DNA from 2 places in the Tardiphaga sp. GW822-FHT04G09 genome. Region 2 is predicted to be linked to the other one. Evidence: predicted binding sites of a transcription regulator. Region 2 holds the regulator's gene; the other holds the start of a gene.
What was found. The regulator LexA, encoded in region 2, represses DNA repair genes until DNA is damaged. The targets are predictions, from matches to a motif close to TGTTCNNNNTGTGTTCNG.

Region 1 (15,403 bases), on a different contig from region 2:
TTTCTCGACGGCGGCCTTGCCCTGCGCCATCTCGCGCACATCGATGTCACGGACGGCATGATCGAGCACGCGCAGGTCTTCGGCGATCGGCGCACGGGTCAGCGCCTCGTGGCGCGGCGTTTCAGCCAATGACACCTGCAGCGACGCGATCGATGAGAAATCCAGCTTCGAATTGCGCCACTGCAGCACCTTCACCGGCTCGAAGATGTGGTTCTGCAGCTGATTGACCAATTCAGACTCGAACGGTTCGCAGCGGCCGGTGGTGCCGAAGGTACCGTTACGCGTGGCGCGGCCCGCGCGCCCGGCGATCTGCGCGAATTCCGACGGTGTCAGGCGACGGAATTGATAGCCGTCATATTTGCGGTCACTGGCGAATGCCACGTGATCGACGTCGAGATTGAGGCCCATTCCGACCGCGTCGGTTGCCACCAGGTAGTCAACGTCGCCATTCTGGAACATCGCGACCTGCGCGTTGCGGGTGCGCGGCGACAGTGAGCCCAGCACCACCGCAGCACCGCCATGCTGGCGCTTGATGAGTTCGGCAATCGCATAAACTTCGTCGGCGGAAAACGCGACAATCGCTGTCCTGCGCGGCTGCCGCGTGATCTTGCGATCGCCGGCAAATTCCAGATGCGACAGGCGCGGCCGCGTCACGATGCTGGCGCCGGGGAGCAAACGCTCGATGATCGGGCGCATGGTGGCGGCGCCGAGCAGCAGCGTCTCGTCGCGGCCGCGGCGATGCAGGATGCGATCAGTAAAGACGTGGCCGCGCTCCAGATCTGCGGCGATCTGGATCTCATCGACGGCCAGAAACGACACGTCGAGATCCCGCGGCATCGCCTCGACGGTGGAGACCCAGTAGCGCGGCTTCGCCGGCTTGATCTTTTCCTCGCCGGTGATCAGCGCCACGGCTTCGGGGCCGACGCGATCGACGATCTTGTTATAGACCTCGCGCGCGAGGAGGCGCAGTGGGAGGCCGATGATCCCCGACGAATGCGCAAGCATGCGCTCGATGGCGAGATGGGTCTTGCCGGTATTGGTGGGGCCGAGCACCGCGGTAACGCCGGCGCCGGGAGCCCTGCCGTTCGACAGCGTGGGCGGAGAAGACAAAAAGGCCATGTTTTTCAGATATTTCCGCGTCGCCGCCGGTCAAGACGGACACAGGCTGCGACGCTTCAGAGCCGCGTGTTTGGATGGTCTGGAACGAGTCCGGAACGAAAGCGGCCCGAATCGGTGACTCGGCACCTCCATGGCCGCATCACCCCAACATCTCGCGCTGACATTCTCCGGGCCTGACTAGATCAAGTTTGTGACAGCGCAACAAGGGCCGACAAATCCCTCAAGTTATGAACAGCGCACGGACTCCGATGGCGTTTGGAGTCAAGCCGGAATCCTGCATAAATCCTGCGGCATGTTTGCGACGATGCTCCGATGGCGCACTTTGTCTTGGTCTTGCGACTTTCCTGCGGCAGCGCCGGCGCCACCCGTCGATGCGCTAATTTCGGTTCAGTTCGTCCGGGCCACGGCCTTCGACGGCGCGGCTGACGTGACGAATTCGGTGGCTTCGAGCATGGCGACGCCGAGCGGGGTCGGGATCGTCATGCGATACGGCACCAGCACGCGGGTTCCGGCGATCGGCACCAGGGTCACTTCGATATTGCGTTGGGCGGCAATATATTTGATGGCGGCGCGGTCGGGCACATAGCCGGCGATCGGCGTGAAATAGACGGCGCAGACGATCGCGGGGCCACGATAGCCCTTCTCGGCCTTCACGCTTTCCATGCGCTTGTAGTCGAGCTTGAGATCGTAGCGCATGCGGCCGTCGAAGATCGACGTGCCGGTGCGGCAACTATCCGGCGTCATCAACTCTCCGGTGCCGGGCACGCGCAGCAGCGAGCCGGTCATCGGATCGATCACATTGCGCCGATGCGCATCGGTGATCGCGATCTTCTCGGGATCGAGCGGCGGCTCCGGCTCGATGGAGAACTCCTTCACATAGCCCGGCGTGATCAGCATCTTGATCGTCTCGGACTTCTTCGCGGAGGTGGTGGTGGCACTATAGGTCGACGGCACCAGCGCACCCGCAACCACGCGGCCGGTGGACTGGCCGGAGCCCGACCCGCCGGAAAACGCCTTCAGCAAACCGGCAGTGCCGCCACTGGCCGTCGCGGAATACTGGTCTTCATTGATGTCGATGGACCAGACACCCTTGCCGACCGCGATGCCGGCGAGGCTGGCTTCATATTTGGCTTCCAGCTTGCCGCCGGGCACCACCGCCTGCGCGGGCGCCAGAACCGGAGCCTGGGCCTGACTTTGCGCCTGTGCGGAGGCCTCGCCGGTCAAAACCGGCAGCATCAGGCCCGCGGCAACGGCGAACCGCGCGCCCAAGCGCACCTCAAAAAGCCACGCAAATCTCGGTGTTGCAGGCGCGGCCGCCCGCGCAGTCGTCACCGGTCGGGTCACAAAGCGGGGCGTGTGAAGGCTCACTTTTTGATATCACCTGGTCGGCGATCCCCGGCTCAAGGCGCAGGGCCGCATCGCTTCATTGGGATGGAGGGACCTGTTTCCGGCCCGAATACGTCGTTTATATGATGGGAACCGCGTTGAATTCCATGTGGTTTCCGCGCGTAGGACGGGTTATACAACGGCCCAAGACAGGGGTCTTTGCCGGTTTTGCCGCGACTTTAGCTGGCCGGATATCTTGACGGCCGTGGCCAAGCCCCCTATACGTCCGCCACTCCTGAAATGGACGTGATTTTGAACCCCTGCCCGGCTTTGGGCTCTTCGCCTTTTAGCTGCGGGGATGACAGAGGATTTTCGCCATGTCTCGGCGCTGTGAACTGACACTGAAGGGCCCCCAGGTGGGCCACAAGGTGAGCCACTCGAACATCAAGACCAAGCGCCGGTTTCTGCCGAACCTGGTCAATGTGACCTTCCTGTCCGACGTGCTGGGCCGCGGCGTGCGCCTGCGCGTGTCGGCGAATGCCGTGAAGTCGGTCGACCACCGCGGTGGCTTCGATGCCTATCTGATCAAGGCCCGCGAGAGCGAGCTGTCGCAGAAGGCCGTGCTGCTGAAGCGCGCCATCGAGAAGAAGAAGGCCGAAACCGCAGCAGTCGCGGCCTGAGCCTGACCCGCCGCTCACCTTGAGCGGACTGAAATTTGAAAACGGCCGGATCGCAAGATCCGGCCGTTTTTGCGTTTGGGCGAAAGCTCCATTTAGCTGTCGACTTTCGATCTATATTTGATCTCCCGAAAGCCCGTCCAACATACCTTCATAACAAGATCGACGATTTCGTCGCGACTCGGGCCTGGATGGCGAAGCCACCATTTTGCCAAGGCGTGCAGTCCTTCCTTGAGAAACGCGCCAGCGGCTTCGTGTTGCCAGGCGTCCCCGACGGGAAGATAGGATTTCAGGAGTTGCGAGATTGCAGCCGTCGCTCCCCCCTGTACGACACGCGACAGCTTGGCGGTGACAGGATTGCCTTGCGGTACGATCAGAAGGATTTTTGCTGCGTCGGGCTGCCCTTCAACGAATGCAAAGAAAGTATCGACCGCTAACTGGAACCTGAGCTCATCGCTGAGGGATGACTGTCCAATGGCATGACCCTTCGCCAGCAAATCGTCGCGGATCGAACGCAGCAGCGTCTCAAACAGCGCGTCCTTCGACGTGAAGTGGTCGTAGAGCACCGGCTTCGTAATGCCAGCTGCCGTCGCTATCCCGCTCATCGATGCGCCGTCATAGCCCTTACGGGCAAATATGCGAGTTGCTGCGGCGAGAATTCTGGTCCGTCGCTGATCCAGCGTAAGCCGCTTTCGAGGTCTTGATTTCATGCATAACCGGTTTAGTTTGGTTCAACCTACTCTAGGGTAGGTAACTTAGCGAAACTGGAGGAACCCGCCATGAAAATCTTCATTGCTGGCGCCACCGGCGCTGTGGGGCGTCCGCTCGTTTCCGCGCTGATTGCGGCAGGCCATTCGGTCGTAGGCCTGACACGCACGGCCACCAAGGTCGAATTCATCAGAAAGATGGGCGCGGAGCCGGTGATCGCTGACGGCCTCGATGCTGCTGCGATACAAGCGGCACTCGCGTCGACGAGGCCGGATGCCGTTGTTCACGAGATGACCGATCTGGCCGGGACGATCGACCTCCGGCATTTCGACCGGGTGTTCGCAAGCAGTAACGAATTGAGGACAAAGGGAACTGACATCCTGCTGACAGCCGCACGGGCGAACGGCGTTAAACGCTTTGTCGCCCAGAGCTACTGCGGTTGGCCTTATGCGCGCATTGGCGGCGCGATCAAAACCGAAACTGATGCGCTGGATCCCGATCCGCCTGCCGAACTCCGCACAACGTTGCATGCGATTCAATATCTGGAGCGAGCCGTCACCGACTCGGTGCAGCCGGAGGGTATCGTTTTGCGTTATGGCTCGTTCTACGGACCCGGCACGGGCATATTCGATCGTGCAATGCTGGAGCAGGTCCGTCATCGGCGCGTCCCGTTGATTGGCGACGGCATGGGATGGTGGTCGTTCGTGCATGTCGACGATGCAGCTGCGGCAACTGTCAAAGCAATCGAACACGGCAAGCCCGGCAGCATCTATAATATCACGGACGATGACCCCGCTCAGGTCAGGGATTGGCTTCCGACGCTTGCCAAGATCCTGGGTGCCAAACGGCCGCATCATCTGCCGGCATGGATAGCCCGAATAGTCGCGGGCAAGCATCTGGTTTCGATGATGACGCAGGTGCGTACGGGCTCGAACGCCAAGGCCAAGACGGAACTTGGCTGGCGACCGGCTTATCCATCATGGCGTTCGGGATTTTCCGAGGCCGCACATCGATCCATCGCGCAACTGTCTCCTGCATGAGCTGCGGTGCGACCCGCGCGACGAAAAAATGTTCTCTGCCCGGCGTAAACGTAAAGGAGATTGTGTCATGGAAAATCGCGTTCGCCTGTCGATGACAGATGGCATCGCCGACGTTCGACTCAATCGCGCGGATAAAATGAACGCGCTTGATCCGGCCATGTTCAAGGCCATCGCCGACACTGGCGCTCGTCTCAAGGAGGATACCAGCCTGCGTGCAGTGGTGCTGTCAGGCGAAGGTCGGGCTTTTTGTGCCGGGCTCGATGTCGAGAGAATCATTGCAACGGGGAAGGGCGAAAGCATTCTTCCATTCGCCGATCTCACCAAGCGCACGCACGGCATCGCTAATTTTGTCCAGCACATCGTCTGGATCTGGCGGGAGATGCCAGTTCCGGTGATCGCCGCAGTCCACGGCACCGCCTTCGGAGGCGGTTTCCAACTCGCGCTCGGTGCCGATTTGCGATACGTGGCGCCTGGGACACGGCTGGGCATCATCGAGAGCAAGTGGGGTTTGGTGCCCGACATGGCCGGGACTCAACTCATGCGCTCTCTTGCACGGGAGGACGTGGTCCGCGAACTAACATACACCGGGCGAATCTTTTCCGCAGAGGAAGCGCTCGCCTACGGGTTCGCCACGCGATTGGTCGCGAATCCTCTTGCCGAGGCGCTCGTCACAGCTCGCGACATCGCAGGGCGTAGCCCAAATGCGATCCGCGCCGCCAAACGGCTGCTCAATCAGGCTGTCGCGGGCGACACTCTCGCCGGCCTCACAGCGGAGACCAATGAACAGCGCGCGCTGATCGGCAGTACCAACCAGGTTGAGGCAGTTAGAGCCAATCTGGAGAATCGCGCGCCGCGATTTGCTGATGCTGCGATTTGAACCCACGCTTATGGGCAGCGCGTAGGACGGAATAGTGCAGCGTATCCGTCGACGCGTCTCCGGCGGGGCGGTTCATCGGAGACGATGATATCACAGGAGACATCATGGCCGGAAGGTGATGGGTATCGCTGCGATCGAGCGCCCTCTTCCCACAACATCGCCTCATTTCCTCCCGGAACGCAGTGCAGCGTGCATCGTTCTTAACCCGGTTGCGCCGCATGCGGCGCGTGGGACAGATGAGGAGATTTCGATGCAACAGATTTTGAAAAAAACCGTGTTTTCGAAGGCCTTGCTTCCGCTGGCACTGGCGGGCGCGATCGGTTCGGCTGCGCCGGCGTTAGCCGCCGACGTCTATGTCCGCCAGCCCGCCCCACGGGCGGCCATGGTGCCGGTCCCATCAGGCCCGCTGACGCTGCAGGACGCGCTGGCGATCGCCGCGGGGATCGGCGTGGTGACGGTGCAGAACACCCATTTCGACGACAATGAATGGGAGATCGAGGGCCGCGACAATTATGGCAAGTGGATTCAGGTCGATATCGATGCGCGCACCGGCGAGGTGCGCCATGTGGACCGGTCGATTATCTGATCGGGTGAGGATGTGATCAGGCGGCGCGCGATGAGCGCGCCGTTTGTTTTTGTGTGTGGGATGCTGCTGATGGCTTCCCTCCCCCTTGTGGGGAGGGTGGCGCGTAGCGCCGGGTGGGGGTGCCACGAACGCCGGAGCTTGCGGCCCCCCCACCCCGCCCTCCCCACAAGGGGGAGGGAGCATGACTGCCGGTGCGTCGTTGCTTAGGAGCGACGCCAGCGCCTACCCCAGCTTCAATCCCGTCGCAGCTTCGAGCTCGGCCAGCGCCTGCGCGGCTGAGGTCACCTTGATCGTGGTCATGCCGAGTTCGCGCGCGGGCTTGAGGTTGACGCCGAGGTCATCGAGATAGACGCAGGTCTTCGGATCGACCGCGAGTTTATCGGTCATCATCGTATAGATGCGCGGATCGGGCTTGCGCAGGCCGATCTTGGCTGACTCGATGACGTGATCGAACAGCACCATCACCTCGGCCACATAGAGCGCGCGGCCGTCCGTCGAGCCCATGGCATTGGCCGGCAGGTTGTTGGTGATGCAGCCGGTCTTGAACGCCGCCTTGATGCGGCGCAGCGCCTCGACCATCTCCGGGCGGATCTCGCCCTTCAGCAGCTTGACCACATCGCGGCCCGGCACTTCGGCGCCGAGCGCTTTGGACTCGGCAGCGAACAGCGCGTCGAAGGTGGCGAGATCGATTTCGGCGCGCTCGAATTTCGCCCAGGCATTCTCGAAATGGTTGTCCGCATTGGTGCGGCGGATGATGTCCTTCGGCAGGCCGTGGCTCTGCTCGTAATGCGCAAAGGCCTCGAAGGGCGAGGAGGTGATCACCCCGCCGAAATCAAAGATCACCGCAGAGATCATGGATGCGCTTGCTCCCTCTTTCTTATCCCCTCTCCTCCGCGACGCTGGGCGGGAGAGGGCCAGACAGGGGTTACGCGAAGTCGGAGCGTGCGGAAAGTCCCCCTTCTCCCGCCTTCGCTGCGCCATAGCTGATGCGTTGCATCGGCGTCTCTTTTCAAGAACGGCAGCCGGAGGCTGCCCAGGCACCCTCTCCCACCGCGCGAAGCTGCGCTCCGCCGGGGAGAGAGGGGAAGAAAAAGAGGGGCTCGCGAGGAGTCAGCGTGACAACGTCACTCACCCCGCGATGCGCGCCTCGCCTCCGAGCACGGGGCCGCGCGCGCTGCCGACGTCACGGATCGGCGGCTGGCCGTAGAGCCGGGCATATTCGCGGGAGAATTGGGACGGGCTCTGATAGCCCACCGCATAGCCGGCGCTGCCGACATCGAGGCGCTCCACCAGCATCAGGCGGCGCGCCTCGTGCAGTCTTAGCTGCTTCTGATACTGCATCGGCGTCATCGCGGTGACGGTCTTGAAATTGTGATGCAGCGAGGACTCGCTCATGCCGACGCGGTCGGCGAGATCCTCGATGCGGAGCGGGCTGGCATAGTTGCTGCGCAGCCAGGAAATCGCCTTGGCGACCTTGTTGCTCGGGCTTTCGGCCAGCGCGATCTGCCGCAGCCGCGCGCCGTAAGGGCCGACGAGCAGGCGATACAGCACCTCCTGCTCCAGCAGCGGCGCCATCACCGGAATGTCCTGCGGCCGGTCGAGCAGGCGCAGCAGCCGCAAGGTGGCGTCGAGCAGATCGGCGGAGGCTTTGGCGACGACCACGCCGCGCTCCGGCACGGCGGGATGCGCCGGCGCATGGGCATGGCCGTTGCCGAATCCCTGGCCGAACCGGCCGAGCACGTCCTTGAGATGCTGCGGATCGATGGCGAGGCCCATGCCCAGATGCGGCTCCGCCTCGGAGGCCTCGACGATGCAGGACGACATGGGCAGGTCGAGCGACACCAGCACATAATCGCCGGCGGCGTAGTTGTAGGTCTCGGTGCCCAGTTGCAGCCGCTTGGCGCCCTGCACCACGAGGCCGAAACACGGCCACTGCGCGGTATGCACGAATTGCGTCGGCTCGGCCTGACGCTTCAGGAACAGGCTCTTCATGCCCGCGGCATAATCGCTGCCATTGGCGGCGTAACGGGCAATGATGTCGGCAATCTCACGAATCGTCTCGGTCACACGCAAACCCCTCAGGCGGCAGGCCTTTTATGCCGAGGTCTATCTAGGTGCAGTGCCGTGGCCGGGAAATGGCTGCGCGATCACTTTTGCAGGATCGTGCAAAACAGATGCAGGATCGCGCTAACGCAGGCGTGCCTGCATTTGCGATAAGATCACCAGCCACAGAGCAGATCGGCGAGCCGCCCGCGGGCCTCGGATCTGCCAGGCCATACGGGTATCGGGTCGAATTCCCCGCCTTGCGCGTCCAGACAGTTGTCGGCGCGATAACGCCCGGATCGATTCCACCCAAATCTATGCACACGACTGACGACCAAGACAGACATCATCCCAATTCAAGGACATGCCATGACCAGACTGGCAGGAAAAGTTGCGCTCGTGACCGGCGCCGCGGACGGCATCGGCGCGGGCATTGCGCGGCGCTTCGGCGCGGAAGGCGCGGCAGTGATCGTGCATCACACAGATGATCCCCGCGGCGCGGCGCGCGTGGTCGCCGAAATCGTGTGGCGCGGCGGCCAGGCCATCGCCGTGCAAGGCGACACCGCCCGCTGGCCGGACGTGCGGCGGCTCTATGAGGAAATCGCGGCGACCTTCGGCCGGCTCGACATTCTCGTCAACAACGGCGCTTTCGCGCGGAGCGCGGTGGAAGATGTGGTGTGCGAGGACGAGCAGCGCCGGCAGCGCGAGCTCAAGGTGTTCGGCGCCATGCTGCTGTGCCAGGAGGCGGTGCGGATGTTCGGCATGGACGGCGGCAGCATCATCAACCTCTCGGCGCTCGATGGCATTCCGACAGCGCCCGCATCACTGCCAGACCCCGGCGCGGATGCCGCCATCGATGCCATGACCCGCGGGTTGTCGCGCGCCTATGGCACGCGCAATGTCCGCGTCAGCACCATCGCGCCCGGGATGCTCGGCCCGGAGGAACCCGCCGCCATCGACGTGCTCGACGGCAACGTGCGCAACCGGCAGTTCGTCGCTTTGCCCGCCGCGCGCAACCACACGACCGAAGGCATCGCCGACATCGCCGTGGCGCTGACCTGCGACGACACCGCATATCGCTCCGGCCGCGACATCATGGTGGCCGGCGCCATGCAGTGACGCCGGAAAACGGCTTTCCTGGCCCCCACCGATCCTATGGGCGTGCCCGCGCGGCACGCCCATATTTCATGTCGCGTATTCGCGGCCAAACCCTGCGAATTTTCTTCACTCTCCATTAACCGTCCGTCGCAAAACGGCGAAACCAAACTGTTGATCGTCGCGTAGCTGTCAAAGAATTACCGGTTGCGATGCTATGCATCGGTGATTGCAACGCAGTCCTTTTGATCGACGAAGCCATGTTCGCCCGCAATGCCACCGAAACGACTCGCCGGATTTCTCCGCGCTGGCTGCTGGCCGCTGCGGCGATCGTCGTTGTCGGATTCACCGCGATCTGCGGCAGTGTGTTGATGAGCATGCGGCGCGGCGACGAGAAGCTGGCGCACCAGACGCTCGGCAACCTCGCCTCCAGCATCGATGCCGATATCGCCCGCAATGTGGAACTTTACGATCTGTCGCTGCGCAATGTGGTCGCCAACATGACCGAGCCGGAGCTGGTCGAGATCTCGCGACCGATGCGACAATTGATCCTGTTCGACCACGCCGCCACCGCGCGCCATTTCGGCGCCATCCAGGTGATGGATGTGGCCGGCAATGTGACGCTGGATTCGTCGACGCTGGATCCGAAGCCGGAGAATTTCGCCGATGACGAGTTCTTCAAGGTGCACATGCGGGATCCGCTGTTCGGCCTCTATATCTCCAGGCCGATGCTGCATCAGGGCAGTTACGGCATCGTGCTGAGCCGCCGCATCGCCGCGCGCGACGGGACTTTTCTGGGCGTCGTCTCCGGCTTCATCCGCTACAGCTATTTCCACGAGATCGCCGATCGCCTGCAGCTAGAGCCGGACGACCTGATCACCGTCATCCGGCAGGACGGCGTGCTGATCATGCGCGCCCCGTTCGACATGGAGATCGTCGGCCGCGATCTCAGCCCGGTCCCGGGCGTACAGAAAGCGCTGGCCTATTTCTCCGGCTCCTATATCGGCGATTCCGCTATTGACGGCGTGCGGCGTCTTTTTGTCTGGCGTGAAGGCTCGCATCCGCTGATCGTAATGGTGGGGCGGTCCACCGACGTGATCTATGGCCAGTGGCGCAAGGAAGCGCTGCAGATCGGCGGCGCCATGGGCGCGCTCGGTCTGATCGCCTGCGCGCTGATGCTGATCCTGGCGCGCGAGATGGGCAAGCGCAGCGAGATGGAAGAGAGGATGGCACGCCTCGCCATGACCGACGGCCTCACCGGCCTCGCCAACCGGCGTCATTTCGACGTGGTGCTGGAAAAGGAATGGCAGCGCGCCCAGCGCAACCGCAGACCGATCTCGCTGCTGATGATCGACGCCGACCATTTCAAGGTGTTCAACGACAGTTTCGGCCATCAGGCAGGCGACCTCGTGCTGTGCGGCATCGCCTGGAGCATCGCCCGCCATGCCAAGCGCGCCAGCGACTGCGCGGCCCGCTATGGCGGCGAGGAATTCGCGCTGATCCTGCCGGGCCTCGCTCTTGCCGAGGCCGTCGAACTCGGCGAACGGATTCGCACCGAAGTGGGTGCGCTCGAGCGTGACGGCATGACCACGACCACGATCAGCGTCGGCGCAGCCTGCCTCGTGCCATCATCGCTGACGACCTCGAACGACCTGATCAGCAATGCTGACAGCGCGCTCTATGCCGCAAAAGCGCACGGTCGCAACCAGACCCGACCCGCCGCACCGCAGCAAAAAAGCCTTGCAGCGTAAGTAGATACCACTTGTACGGTTGCAATTAATTCCTGATTCACCTGACTTCCTAACGCGTCTTCCACCCTTGCCCGGGTATTTCTATCCCCGAGGGGTAGGGATCCATGCGGCTGCTGGGGAGGCGAATGACGAACGACGTGCGCGGTTCAGCGCCGGGCGCCGCCGAACATGGCTATGGGCGCTCGACGATCCGTCGCACGCCCGTGCGCTGGCTCGTACTCGTTGGCGCCGTACTGATCGTCACCATTGCCGCCGGCACGGCGATGACCGTGAACAATTTTCGCCAGCGCACGATCGACAATTCCAACCGCGAACTTGAAAACACCGTGCTGCTGCTCAGCCGGCATTTCGATCAGCAATTCCAGGATCTGCAGCGCATCCAGAAGAGCCTTACGGCTCATCTCCTCGCCAACGGCGTGATGTCGGTCCACAGCTTCGCCAGCAGCATGTCGAGCTACGAATCCCACATGATGCTGAAGTCGAAGGTGGATGATGAATTCGCCAACGACATCACCGTCCTCGACGCCGAAGGCCGTCTGGTCAACTGGACAGGATCCTGGCCGGCGCCGGATCTCTTGCTGGCCGACCGTGAATATTTCCAGAAACTCAAATCGCAAGACCTCACTGTTGACGACGAGATCGTGCAGCCGGTCCTGAGCCGCATCACCGGCAAGTGGAAGACGCTGTTCGCACGTCGCATCTCTGGGCCCAAAGGCGAATTCTTCGGCATCGTGACGCGCAGCGTCGAGCCGCATCAGTTCGAGAAGTTCTTTGCATCCGTCACGCTCGGCGAGAACGCGACCATTGCGATGTTCCACCGCGATGGCACCTTGCTGGCGCGCTACCCGCAGATGCCCTCGTCGATCGGCAAGGTCATCAATAGCGGCCCGCTGGTGCAGCACCTGCGCTTCAGCGACACGCCCGCGACCATCCGCACCGTCAGCCCCATCGACAATATCGATCGCCTCGGCTCCATACGCCTGCTGCAAAACTTCCCGGTCGCGCTGATCGCTACCACATCCGTGGATGGCGCGCTGGCCAACTGGCGCGACCAGACCAGCTTTCTAGTTACCCTCGCGACGCTGTCGGCCCTGATCCTGGCAGGTCTGATTTATCTGATGATCCGTCACATCCAGCGGCAGAACCGTGCTGCGCAGTTGCAGACGACGCTGGAGAAAATCCGCCTCGACACCGCCATCAACAACATGACACAGGGCCTGCTGTTGTTCGACGCGCAGGCGCGCGTGGTGGTCTGCAACCAGCGCTATATCGACATGTACAGGCTGTCGCGCGAGGTCATCACGCCAGGCCGTCCGTTCCGCGACGTGATCGCGCATCGCAAGGAGACGGGCTCCTTCGCCGGCGACGTCGACGCCTATGTCGCGGAGGTGACGCGCGACGTCGGACGCTCGAGCATCAATGTCATGCACACCGCGGATGGCCGCGCGATCCAGATCTCGTCGCGACCGGTCGCCGATGGCGGCTGGGTTGCGACCCATGAAGACATTACCGAGCGTCGCAACGCCGAACAGAAGATCGCACATCTGGCGCATTACGATGCGCTGACCGAGCTGCCGAACCGCACGCTGTTCCGCAACGAACTCGAACACGAATTGAAGCGCGTTGCGCGCGGCACCCAATGCGCGGTGCTCTATATCGACATCGACGAATTCAAGGGCATCAACGACTCCCTCGGCCATCCCGTCGGCGACGAACTGCTCAAGGGCATTGCCCTGCGACTGCGCACCTGCGTGCGCGGCTCCGATGTGGTGGCGCGGCTCGGCGGCGACGAATTCGCCATCGTGCAGACCGGCGTCGAAACCCATACCGACATCATCGATCTCGTCGGCCGGATCTATGATGCGATCCGCCAGCCATTCGATTGCCTCGGCCACAGTCTGCTCACCGATGCGTCGATCGGCATCGCGCTGGCACCGCGCGACGGCGCCGACCTCGATACGCTGCTGAAGAACGCCGACCTTGCGATGTACGGCGCCAAGGCCGACGGGCGCCGCACCTACCGCTTCTTCGAACCCGAAATGGATGCGCGGGTGCAGGCCCGCCGCACGCTGGAGCTTGAACTGCGTCACGCGGCCGGTGATGGCTTCGCCAAAGGCGGGTTCGAAGTCTATTATCAACCGCTGCTGACGCTGCGCGACGACACTGTCGTGGGCTGCGAGGCCCTGCTGCGCTGGCGTCATCCCGAACGCGGCATGATCTCGCCGGCCGAGTTCATTCCGGTCGCCGAAGATATCGGCATCATCAATGAGCTCGGCGAATGGGTAATGAACACCGCTTGCGCCGAGGCCACCAACTGGCCCTGCGACATCCGGGTGGCGGTCAATGTCTCGCCAGTTCAGTTCCGCTGCGCGTCACTGGCGCTGAAGGTGACCTCCGCCCTCGCCGCATCCGGCCTGCCGGCGCGGCGGCTGGAGCTCGAGATCACCGAGGCCGTGCTGATCCGCGACGACGATACCGCCCTGGAAATCCTGCACGGTCTGCGCCAGATCGGCGTGCGCATTGCGCTCGACGATTTCGGCACCGGCTATTCGAGCCTGAGCTATCTGCAGCGCTTCCCGTTCGACAAGATCAAGATCGATCGTTGCTTCGTGACCGATATTGCCGAAGCACAGGGGTCATCCTCGATCGTGCAGGCCGTGGTCAATATCGCGACCTCGCGCAACATGACGACGACCGCCGAAGGCGTCGAAACGCTCCGGCAGAAAGAATTGCTGCGCGCGCTCGGCTGTACCGAAATGCAGGGCTACCTGTTCAGCGCTGCCAAACCCGCAAGCGAGCTGCGCGACTTGCTGATCGCCCATCAGGCCAGGACGGCTGACGCGGCCGAGGCGGCTGCCTGACCGTACACAGCGTTTTCGAGCGAAGTGGATGCCGGTTCGCATCAGGAAAAAGCGTCACAACCGGGACTCTAGTCCAGCAGCGTGAACTGCATCAGCAGGGTTCGCTGCAGCATCGAGAAATTGTCGTCCGAGATCAGCGTCAGCACCGTGTCGCCCTCCGCTGTGACGTGCACATCGAGCCCCTCGAAATTGTCGATCTCGTAACCCAGATCGGCATCGAAGATCGTGGGTCCGTCGATGACGGCATCCGGCGCCACGGACGACAGCGGGATACGACGGATGCGCACCCCGGTGTCGCCGAACAGCGAGAACTTGCGTTCGAGCAACAGCAGATCGCCGGATGGCAGCAGCGCCGCATCGCTGATATCGTAGTTCTTGGTACGGCGGACCGAGAACGTTGCAGGCGCCTTGCCGCCAATCATCCAGGCCGAGATGTTGCCGGCGCTGTCGAGCCCGCGCTCCGAGATCGCAAGCAGCATGCCCGCCAGCGGCGATGTTCTGAACCTGTCCTTGCGCACCATCACCAGCGCTTCCAGGCTGCCATTGTTGGGCAGCTTGCGCATACCGGGCGGCTGCGGAATCGACTCGCCTTTGGCCCGTACACCGTCGCGGCCGAAGTCGAATTTCAGGATCTGATGAACGCGTTCGAGGCCGATATAGATCGTCGGTCCGTCCACCGCGATCGACTCGGTGTCGTACCAGCCGCGCGCCGCGATCGGCTTGCCGTCGGTGCCCAGCATCGGCGCCGCCTCGACATCAATGATGCCGACCATGGTATCACCGCTATAGGCGATCTTGCCGGTGAACCAGTTGCCCTTGTCGCTGATGGCGATGAAGCCCTCGCCCTTGTCATCGAGGCGAAGACCGGAGATGCCGCCGAAGTCCTTGTATCTCGACGTCAGGACCAATCCGCTGCGATATTGCAGCGATCCGAACCGGGTATGCGCCCGATCACGCGTATCGAAAGCCGGGATCGGCCGGGCTTCAATCTCGATGGCTACGGGCCCGCGTGCCGATGACGCGGAAGCCGTTTGCGCGCGGGCAACTGCAGGCAGCGCGATGCCGGCTGCAGCAGTCGCAAGAAAGGTGCGGCGGGTGAGATGAGGGGCCAAGCGGGACCTTGTAGGGTGGGCAAAGGGGCTCTTTCCCACCCTACCCTATCAATGCGTCCTGCGTCGCCGACCATGAGTCGGTGCCGGCCCCGCCGTTTCGTTGAACAGCTCCGCCAGCTTCTCGGTAATGGCGCCACCGAGCTCTTCGGCGTCGACAATGGTCACGGCGCGGCGATAGTAGCGCGTCACGTCGTGGCCGATGCCGATG
Region 2 (15,403 bases):
AAACCACCGACATTTCAGGAGAAATGGGGAGGCTAGCCGGGAATTCCAGAGCATTCGCCAGAATGCGTAGCGTATTGCTGTGTGCGCTGCAAGGCGGGCAAAAGCGGCCTACAGCTATGCTAAATAGATGCCTGATCGGCCAGCCGGTCCAGACATTCCTGCCGCCCCAATACTGCCAGAACGTCGAAGATTCCGGGCGAGGTGGTCTTGCCGGTCAGCGCGACGCGCAGCGGCTGTGCGGCTCCGCCGAGCTTGATGCCTTCGGCCTCGGCAAAGGCGCGTGTCGCCGCCTCGGTATTCGCAGCGGTCCAATCCGTAACGCTCTCCAGCGCCGTGCGCAGTTTGCCGATCAACACCCGGGTTTCCGGCGTCAAGGCGGCCTGCGCCTTCGGCTCCATCGCCAGCGGGCGATCGGCAAAGATGAAGTTGGCGCCGTCGATCAGTTCGATCAACGTCTTGGCGCGTTCCTTCAGGCCCGGCATGGCGCGCAGCAATTGGGCGCGGGTGGTGTCGTTGAGCTTCGGCTTCAGGTCTAGGCCGCCGGGGACGTAATTCAGTACGTCCTCGAACATGGTCACGAGGGATTGATCGTCGGTGTGACGGATGTAGTGACCGTTGAGATTTTCGAGCTTGGCGAAATCGAAACGCGCGGCGGAACGGCCGATCCCCGACAGGTCGAACGCGTCGATCATCTCCTGGGTCGAGAAGATTTCCTGATCGCCATGGCTCCAGCCGAGCCGTACCAGGTAATTCCGCAGGGCGGCCGGGACATAGCCCAGCGCGCGATAGGCTTCGACGCCAAGCGCGCCGTGGCGCTTCGACAGTTTCGAGCCATCCGGTCCGTGGATCAGGGGAATGTGCGACATGCTGGGGACGGTCCAGCCGAGCGCGTCGTAGATCTGCTTCTGGCGGGCGGCGTTGATCAGATGGTCGTCACCGCGGATGACATGGGTCACGCCCATGTCATGGTCGTCGACCACCACGGCCAGCATGTAGGTCGGGTTGCCGTCGCCGCGCAGCAGCACGAGATCGTCGAGGTTCTCGTTCTGCCAGACCACGCGGCCCTGTACCTGATCCTCGATCACGGTCTCGCCAGTGAGCGGCGCCTTTAGGCGAATTGTCGGCTTGATATCGGGGCGCGGATCGGAGGGATCGCGATCACGCCATAGCCCGTTATAGAGCTTGGACTTGCCCTCGGCGCGGGCCGTCTCGCGCATCTGCTGCAGCTCCTCGGCACTGGCATAGCAATAATAGGCCTTGCCCTCGGCGAGCAATTGCTCGGCGACCTCGCGGTGCCGGCCGGCACGGGCGAACTGGAAGACCGTGTCGCCATCCCAGTCAATGCCCAGCCACTTCAACCCGTCGATAATGGCGTCGATCGCGGCATCCGTGGAGCGCTCGCGGTCAGTATCCTCGATCCGCAGCAGCATCTTGCCGCCGGTCTTCTTGGCATAGAGCCAGTTGAACAGCGCGGTGCGTCCGCCGCCGATATGGAGGAAGCCGGTCGGCGAGGGAGCGAAACGGGTAACGACGGGAGTGGTCATAGCAAAGGGTTCGATCAATTCGGGGGTGACTGTTGGCGGGCGTTTATCACAACGACAGGGCGCTGTCTCACGGCGAATAAATGCGGATTTTGGGCCGGAACCGGATCGGAAAATGCCCTTTCGCGGGATCCGGCGCCTGATCCGGCCCTTGGCGCGGCCTTCCGGATTTGGCACATAGGGCGCAGCTTGAAAGGCAGCAAATGACAGACGAATCGGTATCCGACGCAGGCCGTGACTTCATCCGCGACATCGTTGCGGCGGACCTGCAATCCGGCAAGCACAAGAGCGTGGTGACGCGCTTTCCGCCGGAGCCCAACGGCTACCTGCATCTCGGCCATGCCAAGTCGATCTGCCTGAATTTCGGCGTTGCCGAGGAATTCGGCGGCCACTGCAACCTGCGTTTCGACGACACCAATCCGACCAAGGAAGAGCAGGAATATATCGACGCGATCCAGCGCGATGTGCGCTGGCTTGGTTTCGACTGGGGCGAGGGCAACCTGCATTTCGCCTCGGACTATTTCGAGCAGCTTTATGCCTGGGCGCAGGACCTGATCCGCGCCGGCAAGGCCTATGTGGACGATCAGTCGCAGGAGGAAATCCGCGTCAAACGGGGCACGCTGACCGAGCCCGGTCAGAACAGCCCGTTCCGGGATCGCAGCGTCGAGGAAAACCTCGACCTGTTCACCCGCATGCGCGCAGGCGAATTTCCGAACGGCGCACGTGTGCTGCGCGCCAAGATCGACATGTCGTCGGGCAACATCAATCTGCGCGATCCCGTGATCTACCGCATCCTGCATGCGCATCATCCGCGCACCGGCACGGCATGGAGCATCTATCCGTCCTACGACTTCGCGCATGGCCAGTCTGACGCCATCGAGCATGTGACGCATTCGATCTGCACGCTGGAATTCGAGGACCACCGTCCGTTGTACGACTGGTGCCTGGAAAACCTGCCGGTGCCGTCGCGCCCGCACCAGTACGAATTCGCGCGCCTCAACATGACCTACACGCTGCTGTCGAAGCGCGTGCTGACCGAACTCGTGCGCGGCGGCCATGTCACCGGCTGGGATGATCCGCGCATGCCGACGCTGGCCGGCTTGCAGCGCCGCGGCATTCCGGCCGAAGCGGTGCGTGAATTCATCAAGCGTATCGGCGTCGCCAAGGCCAACTCGACCGTCGATATCTCGATGTTCGATTTCGCCGTGCGCGAGACGCTGAACCGCACGGCGCAGCGCCGCATGGCTGTGCTGAAGCCGCTGAAGGTGGTGATCGAGAACTATCCCGAGGGACAGGTCGAGCAGCTCGAAGCGGTCAATCATCCCGATGATGAAGCGCTGGGCACGCGGCAGATCCCGTTCGGCCGCGAACTCTACATCGAGCATGACGACTTCATGGAAGAGCCGCCGAAGAAATTCTTCCGCATGGCACCGGGCCGCGAGGTCCGTTTGCGCTACGGCTATTTCATCACCTGCAAGAGCGTCATCAAGAACGATGCTGGCGAGGTGGTCGAACTGCGCTGCACCTATGATCCGGAAACCCGGGGCGGTAATGCGCCGGACGGCCGCAAGGTCAAGGCGACGATCCATTGGGTGAGCGCCGCGGATGCCGTGCCGGCGGAAGTGCGTGTCTATAACCAGCTGTTTGCCGATCCGCAGCCCAATGCGGCCGAGTTCGCATCGCAGATCAATCCGGAGTCGCTGGAGACACTCAGCGGCGCCATGCTTGAGCCGGCGCTGGCGAGTGACAATACGAGCGACGTCGTGCAGTTCGAGCGTCAGGGCTACTTCTGCCGTGACAAGGATTCAGCGCCGGGCAAGCTCGTTTTCAACCGCACCGTCGGTCTGCGCGACAGCTACGCCAAGCTCGCCTGAGCTCAGGTGTCGGATGGGTAAAGCACCGGGGCGCTTGCGCCGGTGCGAAACCCATCACGGTCATGTTTGGTGTTGATGGGTTTCGCGAAGACGCTCTACCCATCCTACGGCCCTCGGCAGCCCCAGGGATTAGTTTTCGGATTCTGCATCCGTTCCGCTAGTCGCCGGCAGCCCTTCCGATAGCATTCGGGAGGGCGAGCGTGGCGTGCGGGCGTTCGATGGCGCGGGGCGGGGATCAGCAACAGCGGCGGGGCCGATCCGGTACGGCGACCACATGGCCGCCGCCGGCCACGGCAGGCACTGCTCTTCCGTCAGCGTCGTCGTCAACTTTGCGCTTCGAGAAGCTCCGGACATGGGTGCAGGCCGAAGCCGGTCCCGGTCGTTTGCTGCCCTGGGTGCCGATCGCTTTCGGCACCGGTATCGCGCTGTATTTTGCCGCCGAGCGCGAACCGGTGGCCTGGGTTGCCGCCGCGACAGCGAGCCTTCTTTGCTTGGCCGCGTTTCTGCTGCGGCGACAACGATGGTTTCCACCGATCATGCTTGTTGCAGCCATCGCAGCCGGCTTTGCGGTGGCCGCCGTGAAGACCTCGCGCGTGGGGCATGAGGTTCTGGCGAAGCCGCTCTATTCCGTCGCGTTGACCGGCTTTGTGGAAACCCATGAAGAGCGGGAGCGCACGGATCGCTTCGTGCTGCGCGTCGCGACGATGGACAGCCCGCGCGCCGCACCAAAGCTGACGCGTGTCCGGCTCTCGGTGAAGAAAGGGACGGCGCCTGCCGTCGGTCGTTTCGTCGAATTGAAGGCAAGGCTGCAGCCGCCGCTGTCGCCGCTCCGGCTGGGCAGCTACGACTTCGGACGCGATCTGTATTTTCAAGGGATCGGCGCGTCCGGTTTTGTGACGGGCGGCATCAAGGCCGTCGATCCGCCGATACAGCCGAGTGTGACGCTACGCTATTCGGCGACCATGCAGGGGCTGCGCGACGCCATCGACGCACGAATCCGTACCGCGCTTACAGGCGACAACCGCGCTATTGCGACAGCGCTGCTCACGGGGCGCCGCGATGCAATTTCCACCGACGTCAACGACGCGATGTTCATCTCCGGCCTCGGTCACGTACTTTCGATCTCCGGCTATCACATGGCCGTCGTCGCCGGCGTGGTGTTCTTCGCGATACGCGCGCTGCTGGCGCTGATCCCCGTGCTGACGGTGACATTCCCGATCAAGAAGGTCGCGGCAGCGGCGGCGCTGTTCGCAGCGCTGTTCTATCTGCTGCTGTCCGGCGGCGAGGTCGCGACGCAACGTTCGTTCTTCATGACGGCCGTGGTGCTGATCGCCGTCATGGTCGATCGCCGCGCGGTGACGTTCCGCACGCTGGCGGTAGCCGCGATGATCGTACTGATCGTGGCGCCCGAAGCGTTGATTCATCCGAGTTTCCAGATGTCATTCGCCGCGACGCTGGGGCTGGTCGCATTGGTGCAGATTGGCATGCCCGCGCTGTTTGCCTCGCCCGATCATTCCGCGACAGCGCGCGTGGCGCTATGGGGTGGACGCGAGATTGCAATGCTCGTGCTGGCCTCGCTGGTGGCAGGCCTCGCCACGACGCCCTATGCCGCGTTTCACTTTCATCGCGTCACGCCTTACGGCGTCCTCGCCAATCTGCTGGCGATGCCGGTGGTCTCCGCGCTTGTGATGCCTGCCGGCATTCTCGGGCTCGTGGCCATGCCGTTCGGCTTTGACGGCGTGTTCTGGGGGATGATGGATCTCGGCATCCAGTGGATGATCGTGGTCGCGCAATGGGTCGCCGCGTTGCCCGGGGCCATCGGCCGGATGCCGGCCTTCGGGACCGGACCACTGATATTAGCCAGTATCGGCATCATCGTCCTCGGACTGCTGCGCACGCCGTTGCGCTTCGTGGGGGCTGGCGTGCTGGCGCTCTCGATTGTCTGGGCGTTGCTAGTCAAGCAGCCGGATGTGCTGATCTCGGGTGACGGTCACAGCGTCGCGGTACGGGGCAGGGACGGGCTTCTGCGCGTGATGCGCAGCGCCAAGGATACGTTTCTGCTGAAAGAGTGGCTCGCCGGCGATGCAGATGCGCGTCTGCCGACGGATGGCTCTCTCAGCCATGGCGTGTCCTGCGACCGCGACGGATGCATCACGCCGCTCGCTGATGGTGCTTTGGTGGCACTGGTGCTGCAGCCGGGGGCATTCACAGATGACTGCGAGAAAGCGGCGCTCATCATCACGACGAAACAACCGCCAAAGGATTGCCGTGCGTTGGTGATCGATCAGGATCGCCTGCAACGAAATGGTGCGATGAGTGTGCAGCGAACGGCGAACGGCTTTGCTATCGACGCTGTGCGGCCGCGCGGCCTGGATCGCCCGTGGTCGCGTGCCATTCCCGATGAGCCATCACCCGACACGCCACAGACGGGGCGTCCGCGGCAAAGCCGGCCGCTCGATGCGACGCCGGCGGAAACTGATCTTCAACCCGAAGATCAGTAGCCCGCCGATGCGACATCCTCAGTAGCGCCGGTACAGGCCGATCAGCTTGCCCTGAATGCGGACCCGGTTGGGTGGCAGGATGCGGACTTCATAGGCGTCGTTGGCCGGCTCCAGCGCGATCGACGCGCCGCGGCGACGGAAGCGCTTCAGCGTGGCTTCCTCGTCGTCAATCAGGGCCACCACGATGTCGCCGGTGTCGGCGCTCTCGTTGCGCTGGATCAGCACGGTATCGCCGTCCAGAATGCCGGCGTCCTGCATGGAATCGCCGCGCACTTCGAGCGCGTAATGTTCGCCGGAGCCAAGCATGTCCGCGGGCATGCTGATGGTGTGACTGCGGGTCTGCAGGGCCTCGATCGGCGTACCTGCCGCGATCCGGCCCATCACCGGGATGGCGACAGTCCGACCGTTATCATCATCGCCGCTACCGATGCTGGCGGCCGGACGCACCCTGCCGAGCGTGCCTTCGATGACACTGGGTGTGAAGCCGCGGCGGCCGGTACCGCCAGTAACCGGCGCGCCGAGCTCTGGCAACTTGATGACTTCGATGGCGCGGGCGCGGTTCGGCAGCCGGCGGATGAAGCCGCGTTCTTCCAGCGCCGTGATCAGACGGTGAATGCCGGACTTGGAGCGCAGGTCGAGCGCATCCTTCATTTCGTCGAAGGAGGGCGGGACGCCGGCTTCCTTCAGCCGTTGATCGATGAATCGCAGGAGTTCGTATTGTTTGCGCGTGAGCATCTGAAGCCATCCTCAGTTGACGGTGTCGGCCGCCGCGTGCGTTTCAAAGGGCCTTCGAACGGTGAGCCTCCATCCAGAGGCGATCATTCGAAGATCGGTTGCGCGAGTTCGGGCACTCTCAAACTACTCAAAGCCACAGAATCTCGAAACAAATCATGAACGAACACTATATGTTCCATATGTGTTCCGCAATGCTTAATTTGCCGTCAACGGAAAGCGCGTTGAGCGCGGCTGAGGGCTGTTCCTGGCCGGTCGTCGATCTCTTGCCGGATACCGAAAACCTCCTGCCGTAGCTTGCGCTATGCGGACGTCACGCGCCCGACGGGCGGCGGCGGAGTCGTGGAGCCGGTGGCCAGCGAGCGCTGAACCATAATCGTGTCGGCCCAGCGGCCGGAGCGATAGGCGACACCGGGTAGCAGGCCCACGCGGGCAAAGCCGAAGCTCTCATGAAGGCCTAGCGAGGCCGTGTTGTCGGCATCGATATAGCCGATGATCTGCCGGAAGCCGGCCGCCGCGCAGACGTCGATGAGTTCGCGCATCAACAGTCGGCCGATGCCCTGGCCGACGTGTCCGTGGTGGATATAGATCGAATGCTTGACCGTGTAGCGATAGGCCGGTCGTTTGCGGAACAGCACCACATAGGCGTAGCCCACGACCTCGCCGCCTTGCGTGGCGACGAGATGCGGGAACCGTTTGCTGCGCAGGTTCTTGCGCCGGTCCCTGAGATCGTCGGGCTGCGGCGTGTCGGAGTCGCTGACGCCTTCCTCGACGCCTTGCCGGATGTGCCGGCGATAGATCGCCAGCATGGCATCGACGTCGGTGTCGCGTGATGGTCGAATGACGACCGGCTGTTCGAGTTCCGTTGGCAAATCAGGCTCCTTACGTGCTCCCTATTCGGAGACCACGTAAGTGTAAAGCCGGATCCGGCCATTGGCGTCGACCTTGCGGTAGATGCCCTGAATTTCGACGTCGAAGCCCGGGAAGGTGTTGAAGCAGGTCTCGAACATCCGGAGATAGTCGATCATCGGCTTTGAGCGGTCGGTGAGCCGTTCGCCGGGGACGATCGTCGCGATGCCGGGCGGATAGACAACGAATGGCGTCGTCGCGACGCGCCCGAATATTTCGTCGATCGGGAGGTAATCGACGTCGTTGCGTACCAGACAGCGCGCGGCATCGTGAGGTGACATGGCGATCTCCGGCAGATGGTCAGCGGAGAATTGCTTGGTCTGGAGTTCGCTCACATTGGCCTCGCGGAAGAACCGGTGCATGTCGCCGCACAGATCCCGTAGACGTATGCCCGCATAACGCGCGGGCCTGCGCCGGGCGAATTCCGGGATGACGTCTTCAAGCAGCGCGTTGTCGTCATGAAATTTCTTGAAGGCGACAAGGCCCGATATCAGCGTGCCGGCCTTGCTGGCTTCCACACCGGGTGTCAGCAGGAAGAGCAGCGAGTTGAGGTCGTTCTTCTCGGGGACGATACGGTTCTCGCGCAGGAACTGAGCGACCACCGGAGCAGGGATACCGTGATCGGCATAGGCGCCGGTGGTGCGATCGAAGCCCGGCGTCAGCACCGTCAGCTTGTTCGGATCGGTCATGGCGAAACCAGCGACCATGCCGGGGAAGCCATGCCAGGCGGCGTCAGGTGCGAGCTGCCAGTAGGACGGATTGGTGGCCAGCTGGTCGGTGCCGATGCTTTCCCAGGGCACATTGTGAACAGCGCCTTCGCTGGCTGCGTCGGGAATGGCGACGCGCTCGGGCACGAAGGGTTCGAAAAACCAGCGGCGCTCGGCGCGGGTTTCCTTCTCCTCGAACTCGCGGCGCACCGCGCGCATCTTCTTGCGCAGTTCGATGCCAAGGCGGATCGTGTCGTCCCACAACACTTCGCCGGAGCGGCCCTTCATCATCTGCGCGCCGACATCCAATGATGCGAACAGCGGATAGAATGGTGAGGTCGAGGCGTGCTGCATGAAGCTTTCGTTGAAGCGCCGATGCTCGACGCGGCGCTTCTGCCCGCGGATATGCCGATCCTTCATGTGGATCTGCGACGCCTGCGAAAAGCTGGCGAGCTGCTTGTGGGTCGACTGCGTGGCAATGATGCCTGGCGAATCGGGGCCGAGCTCCTTGAGCCCCATGGCGAAGCGGCCAGCATAGAGCGGGTGGAATTTCATGAAGCCGGCCCAGGCTTCGTCGAACAGGATGTAATCGCAGAGATGGCCGATGCGCGCGATGATCATCTCGGCGCTGTAGATGGTGCCGTCATAGGTGCACTGTTCCACGACCGCGACACGGAAAGGGCGCGGGCGTTTCCACGCCTCGGGATCGGTGACGAGCGGATTGGTGCGGATGCGCTCGCGCAGCGCGGCCTCATCGGTGGCGTCCCAGTCCATCGGGCCGATCAGGCCCCATGGATTGCGCGACGTCGGCACATAGATCGGCACACCGCCCGAAATCATCAACGCGCCGTGCAAGGCCGCCTTGTGGTTGTTGCGATCGAACAGCACCAGATCGCCATCGGTTACCAAAGCCGACAGCGCGACCTTGTTGGAGGTCGAGGTGCCGTTGAGCACGAAATAGGTCTTCTCCGCGCCAAAAATCTGCGCGGCTTCCTTCTGCGCCTGCAGCGCAGGACCCTCATGAGTCAGCAGGTCGCCGAGATCGAGCACGGAATTGTCGAGGTCATCGCGAAATACCGCTTCGCCGAGATGTTCCATGAACACGCGCCCGATCGGGCTGCGGCTGTAGAACACGCCGCCATTGTGCCCCGGACAGGTCCAGAGCTGGTTGCCTTCCTCGGCATAATCCACCAGCGCGCCGAAGAACGGCGTCTTCAGCGTCTCGGCATATTGCTTGAGGCGGCTGATCAGGTTCTTGGCGATGAACGGTGGCGTTTCTTCGGAGAGGAACACATAGCCGTCGATGAAATCGAGCACCTCGACCGGGACGTCCTCGAACCGTTTGCGGCGGATCAGCAGGATGATGGGAAAGTCCAGGCCGCGTTTGCGCATCAGGTTGATCAGTGCCGCGGTCTTGCCTTCGAGGCCCTTCTTGCCCCAGTCGACTACCATGCAGCCAATCGCCGCGTCGGTCTGGACTGCGATCGTGGCGTCTTCAAGCTTGCGCGCCTTGACGACCTCGAAGCCGGAGCGCTCGATCTCATCGACGATCTGATTGAGGCGAATGCCCTCGAGATCGTCGGCGTCGAATGTTGGCATCGCAAACAGGAAATTGAAGCGTTTGAAATAGTCCATTTGTCCACCGATCTTGTTTCGCTGCGATCTCTCGCTGCGTTACGTGACAATTCAGTGACTGAAACCGCGTTGAGGTATCTCAGTCAGGAAAAAGCTTTTGGGAATATGCCGTGAGCAGGAGTTTCGACGGCGGCGGCGTTCTGTGAGGTGTTTTGTCAGCTAGATTGGCAGACGAATGATCGCACAGGAATCGCCGGCAACCGCGGCCGGTGCGAATGGCTTGCGGATCAGAAGTCCTTCGGCAACAGCCAGATTTCCCAGCAGCGATGAGTCCTGTTTCATCACCGGCGTCGCCACCACGGTGCCGTCCGCGCGCGTTTCCAAACGCGTGCGCAGATAATCTTCGCGCTGGTCGTTGGCGGCGAGGTCCCGTCCGAGCACCGCCGGTTCGAGCGCGTGAGCGATTTCGTTTCGGCCGGATAGCGCGCGCAGCAGCGGCACCATGAACAGGAAACCGCAGACATAGGACGAGACGGGATTGCCAGGCAGGCCGATGACGCGCATTCCCTGGCGGCGCCCGTGCATCATCGGCTTGCCGGGGCGCATGGCGATGCGCCAGAACGCCATCTCGACGCCGGCATTGATCAGGGATTGCTGCACGAGGTCGTGGTCGCCGACCGACGCGCCGCCGGTGGTGATCAGCACGTCGGCCCTCAGATCGATCGCGCGCTGAATGGCTGCCGTGGTCGCCTCCAGCGTATCCACGGCGATGCCTAGATCGACCACCTCGGCGCCTTCGGCACGGGCCAGCGCACGCAGCGCGAAGCCATTGGAGAGCACGATCTGGCCGGGGCCGGGGACCGCGCCGGGCATCACCAGTTCGTCGCCGGTGGCAAGCACGGCAACGACCGGCCGTCGCCGCACGGGCAATGACGGATGGTTCATGCCCGCGGCAAGCGCAAGGTCGCGATCGGTGAGGCGGGTGCCGGCGCGCAGCAGCACGTCACCTTCGTTGAAATCGACGCCGGCCGGGCGGATATGCTTGCCGGAGATGGCGGCCTCGTTGATCTCGACGACGTCGCCATCGCGCGCGGTGTCTTCCTGGATTACGACGGCGTCGGCACCAGCGGGCAAGACGCCGCCGGTGAAAATTCGCAGGGCTTCGCCGGTCTGCAGCGGGCGGTCGAACGGCTTGCCCGCGGCGATCTCTCCGATGACCCGGAGCTTGGCGCCCAGTATCGCATCGGCAGCGCGCACAGCATAACCGTCCATCGCTGACATCGGCTCTGGCGGCTGCGTTCGCAGCGAAGCGATGTCGCGGGCGAGCACGCGGTGGAACGCGTCTTCCAGCGGCACCATCTCCTCAGGCAGCGCATCGGCGCCCGCGAGAATCGCGGCCATGGCATCGGTAACCGGCATCAGGGCCATCGCGGGGATCTCCGGCAGTGTGGGCGCCCGTCATAGCGGAGAGCGGGAGCGGACGCAAAACCACGGTAGCTTTGGCAAGGCCGGGAAACACGATAGACATCGGCGATCATGACCGACAACCACGCTGAAACCGACGATGAAGCGCCTGTCTGGCGGGCAGATGTCGATGCGCTGGCATTCCGGCCGCCCGGCCATCGCGGGCTGTGTATGGTGCACCGTCATGCGTTCCGGACGCTGCTCCGGCGCTACCCGTCGCCGGAGGAATGCGCAGCCTATTTCCGCGACCACAGAGGGGTGTTCCAGGCGGCGGCCGGCGCCAAGCTCGTGCGTGCCTCGGTGGAGGCTGATGCGAATTTCCATCTGACCAGCCGCGATCTGGCCCGCGCGATGCAAAATTAGCGGTCGCGCCGCCGGTACAACTCGGCTAAATTGACCTTCTATTTCGCGAGGATTCCGATGCAACAGACCCAGACCGCCCAGATCTCCGCCGTCGCCACCGACGTCAATGTCGTCGTGCAGGCCGTTCTGGCCATGGCGCTCGGTCTGTTCATCGTCGGCGTGGTCGGGTTCTCGCATATCAGCGCCGTCCACAATGCGGCCCATGACACGCGCCACGCCAACGCGTTCCCCTGCCACTGAGATATGTCCGTCTTCAGGTCGATCGTTTTCTCGGCAGCGCTGGCTGGCGTGATCACTGGCGCTGCCGTCACCGGCGCACAGATGGTCGGGACCATTCCGCTGATCCAGAAAAGCGAAGTCTATGAGCGCAAGGCGGAAGCTCCGGCTGTTGTTGCGCCGACGGCTTCTGCGCAGCCCGCCCATACGCACGATCACGGTTCGGCCGCCCATAGCCATGAGGCCGAATGGGAGCCCGCTGAGGGCTTTCAGCGCAATGCCTTCACCACCGGCGCCAATATCCTGACTGCCATCGGTTTCGCATTGCTGCTGGCCGGAATCTTCGCGCTGCGTGGCCGTGCGGTCGAATGGCGCGAAGGACTGTTCTGGGGCCTCGGTGGCTTTATCGTGTTCACCATGGCGCCCGGACTTGGCCTGCCGCCGGAGCTTCCGGGCATGCCCGTCGCCGACCTGACGCTGCGCCAGACCTGGTGGATCGGCACCGCCTGCGCCACCGCCGCGGGGCTTGGCCTGCTGGTGTTCCGCAAGGCGTCATGGGCTGCCATTCTCGGCCTCGGCCTGATCGTGCTGCCGCATCTGATCGGGGCGCCGCAGGCACCTGCGGGCCACACCGATGTCCCGGAAGCCCTGTCGCACAGTTTCGCGGTTGCGGCGACGCTGACCAGCCTGCTGTTCTGGGCACTGCTCGGCGTGCTCACCAGCATCGCCTTCCAGCGCATCTCGCGGGCTTAAAGCCCGAGTGCCGTCAGCGCCTCGGCGACGGAAGTCGGCGAGGTGACGTGGACGGCCTGCAATCCGCAAGCGCGGGCAGCGTCGATATTATCGGCAAGATCATCGAAGAACACGATGCGGCCGGCGGGGATGCCGATTTGCGCGATGACGTGCTCATAGGATTCTGAGTCGGGCTTGCGAAGCCCGATTGAGGACGACAGAAACACCGTTTGGAAGTGGCCGAGCAGATCGGCATGGTGTTCCGAGAAATGTGTGACATGCGCGACATTGGTGTTTGAGAACGCGTAGAGCGGCCAGCGCTTCGCGGCACGCGCGAGGAGTTCGGCGATGCCCGGCATCTCCCCGACGAAGATCGCGTTCCAGCCTTCGAGAAATTGTGCCGGCGTCAGATCGATACCGAGTGTGTCGTGCAGATGCGCAAAGAATACGTCGTCGGAAATCTCGCCGCGCTCGTGTCGCATATAGACGTCGCCGCGTGCAAACCGACTCACGATGTCGTCCGGCGCACAATGCGCATAGTCCGACCAGACCTTCAGCACGCGCGTGAAATCGATGTCCAGCACGACGCGACCGAGGTCGAACAGCAGGGCGTCGGCGGAATTTGGCGTAAGCGGCATCGTCATCTGTCTCTTTTGGGTCAACGATTGAACATGCTGCAGCGCAGGTTAGCGGATGGTGGCAGAAAATCCTTGCCCCTCGTGACAAACCGTCCCGATAATTTTTGTTGCCGAGGCAACTAATTCATGAGAGCCTTTCCAGAGAGGGCGCGTAAGAGAGCAGTCAACTGCCGCGCCCCGCAGGGAGAGGAACGATGGTGGACCGCTTGTGCGGGACAGCGCCTGATGCTGCGTGCGCGATCCGTCCCGGCTTAACCGGTCACAGCGCCGAGATTGCTGTGAATGCGTCGCAGCAGGTCGACGAGCACTTCGCGTTCGCTTTCCTCCAGACAGGACAGCAGCTTTCGCTCGCGTTCCAGCGCGGTCACGATGACGGCGTCATGGGTCGTGCGCCCCTTCGTGGTCAGCGTAATCGAATGGGTCCGCGCGTCGTCCGGGTCGGCGTTGATGGCGACCAGGCCGCGCTCTTCCAGCATGGCCAGCGTGCGGCTGACAGGCCCCTTGTCGAAACCGATGACGTGGCAGATGCGCGAGGCGGGAATGCCGGGCTCGATCGCCAGCAGCGACATGATGCGCCACTCGGTGACATTCACGCCAAACCGCTTCTGATAGAGGACGGTCGCGTTGCGCGAGAGCTTGTTCGCAATGAAGGTGATGAAGGCCGGCACATAGCGCTCGAGATCGAGCAGTTGCCCGCCTTTGGAAGCGGGCGCTCTCGCGGCGACAGTCCTGACATTGGCCTTTGTCGCTTTCGCCTTGGCGGGCTTTCGAGCCGATTTGCCCGATCCAGTCTTGCTCATGCGCCACGATCCTGCCTGCCTGCGTGATGCCGTCGAAATCGGCGAGATCACGTGGTCCTGAGGAATAGAGATACGCAGCCGCAATTGCCAACAAGAAAATACGGGAGGTTTACATGGTTGCCACGGTTACGACGGCGCCGCCCCACACCACGCAGGTGCTGTCTTTTGGCAGCCCGATGCCGAACGGCGCGGGACCCCAGCCTGTCGTCCATCTCGACGTCGATCCCTTCGCCATGGACTTCTTCGCCGATCCGCATCCCACCCACGAGGTGCTGCGTGAGGCGGGACCGGTGGTGTATCTCGACAAATGGAACGTCTATGCGGTCGCCCGCTATGCCGAAGTTCATGCGGTGCTGAACGATCCCGCGACGTTCTGCTCGAGCCGCGGCGTGGGTCTCAGCGATTTCGCCAAGGAGAAGCCGTGGCGGCCGCCGAGCCTCATTCTCGAAGCCGACCCGCCGGCGCATACGCGTACGCGCGCGGTTCTCAACAAGGTGTTGTCGCCGGCAGTGATGAAGCAGTTGCGGGCCGGGTTTGCCGCGGCGGCTGATGCAAAGGTCGATGAGCTCCTGGAGCGGGGCAGTTTCGACGCCATCGCGGATCTCGCCGAAGCCTATCCTTTGTCGGTGTTTCCCGATGCGGTGGGCCTGCAGCAGGAGGGCCGCGAAAACCTGCTGCCCTATGCAGGTCTCGTCTTCAATGCCTTCGGCCCACCGAACAAATTGCGTCAGGACGCCATCGAACGCTCGGCACCGCATCAGGCCTATGTGCAGTCGCAATGCCAGCGCGAGAATCTCGCGCCCGGCGGCTTCGGCGCCTGCATCCATGCGCGGGTCGACACTGGCGACATCACCGCGGACGAGGCGCCACTGCTGGTGCGCTCATTGCTGTCGGCAGGACTGGACACGACGGTGAACGGTATCGGTGCCGCGGTCTATTGCCTGGCGCGCTACCCGCAGGAATTCGCGCGGTTGCGCAGCGACCTGTCGCTGGCGCGCAACGCCTTCGAGGAAGCGGTGCGTTACGAAAGCCCCGTGCAGACCTTCTTCCGCACCACGACGCGCGACGTCGAGATCAGCGGCTGCCGCGTCGGTGAGGGCGAGAAGGTGCTGATGTTCCTGGCCGCAGCCAACCGCGATCCGCGCCGCTGGGCCGATCCCGAACGGTACGACATCACCCGCAAGACATCGGGCCATGTCGGCTTCGGCTCCGGGATCCATATGTGCGTGGGGCAACTCGTGGCCCGGCTCGAGGGCGAGGTGATGCTGTCCGCACTGGCGCGCAAGGTCGCAGCCATCGAGATCATCGGCGAGGTCAAGCGCCGTTACAACAACACGCTGCGCGGACTGGA

Region 1: AC1RLZ_RS26845 (helicase-related protein) is a predicted target of LexA. The motif match lies at 1,200-1,217, and genes of this name have one in related genera.

What each region holds. Positions count from the first base shown of each region.
Region 1 covers NZ_JBXAMO010000023.1:53,141-68,543, forward strand. The annotation lists gene AC1RLZ_RS26845 (helicase-related protein) at 1-1,119, opposite strand, end outside; gene AC1RLZ_RS26850 (DUF3108 domain-containing protein) at 1,507-2,355, opposite strand; gene rpmB (50S ribosomal protein L28) at 2,823-3,125, shown strand; gene AC1RLZ_RS26860 (TetR/AcrR family transcriptional regulator) at 3,218-3,832, opposite strand; gene AC1RLZ_RS26865 (NAD-dependent epimerase/dehydratase family protein) at 3,902-4,870, shown strand; gene AC1RLZ_RS26870 (crotonase/enoyl-CoA hydratase family protein) at 4,938-5,747, shown strand; gene AC1RLZ_RS26875 (PepSY domain-containing protein) at 5,866-6,333, shown strand; gene AC1RLZ_RS26880 (HAD-IA family hydrolase) at 6,556-7,188, opposite strand; gene AC1RLZ_RS26885 (AraC family transcriptional regulator) at 7,462-8,400, opposite strand; gene AC1RLZ_RS26890 (SDR family NAD(P)-dependent oxidoreductase) at 8,776-9,495, shown strand; gene AC1RLZ_RS26895 (sensor domain-containing diguanylate cyclase) at 9,717-11,222, shown strand; gene AC1RLZ_RS26900 (bifunctional diguanylate cyclase/phosphodiesterase) at 11,348-14,083, shown strand; gene AC1RLZ_RS26905 (esterase-like activity of phytase family protein) at 14,152-15,195, opposite strand; gene cobT (cobaltochelatase subunit CobT) at 15,244-15,403, opposite strand, start outside.
Region 2 covers NZ_JBXAMO010000007.1:2,854-18,256, forward strand. The annotation lists gene gltX (glutamate--tRNA ligase) at 120-1,544, opposite strand; gene AC1RLZ_RS14405 (glutamine--tRNA ligase/YqeY domain fusion protein) at 1,745-3,415, shown strand; gene AC1RLZ_RS14410 (ComEC/Rec2 family competence protein) at 3,634-5,916, shown strand; gene lexA (transcriptional repressor LexA) at 5,935-6,651, opposite strand; gene AC1RLZ_RS14420 (GNAT family N-acetyltransferase) at 6,951-7,520, opposite strand; gene AC1RLZ_RS14425 (Orn/Lys/Arg family decarboxylase) at 7,542-9,899, opposite strand; gene AC1RLZ_RS14430 (molybdopterin molybdotransferase MoeA) at 10,059-11,267, opposite strand; gene AC1RLZ_RS14435 (hypothetical protein) at 11,376-11,666, shown strand; gene AC1RLZ_RS14440 (CbtB domain-containing protein) at 11,724-11,906, shown strand; gene AC1RLZ_RS14445 (CbtA family protein) at 11,910-12,635, shown strand; gene AC1RLZ_RS14450 (HAD-IA family hydrolase) at 12,632-13,258, opposite strand; gene AC1RLZ_RS14455 (MarR family winged helix-turn-helix transcriptional regulator) at 13,504-14,052, opposite strand; gene AC1RLZ_RS14460 (cytochrome P450) at 14,229-15,403, shown strand, end outside.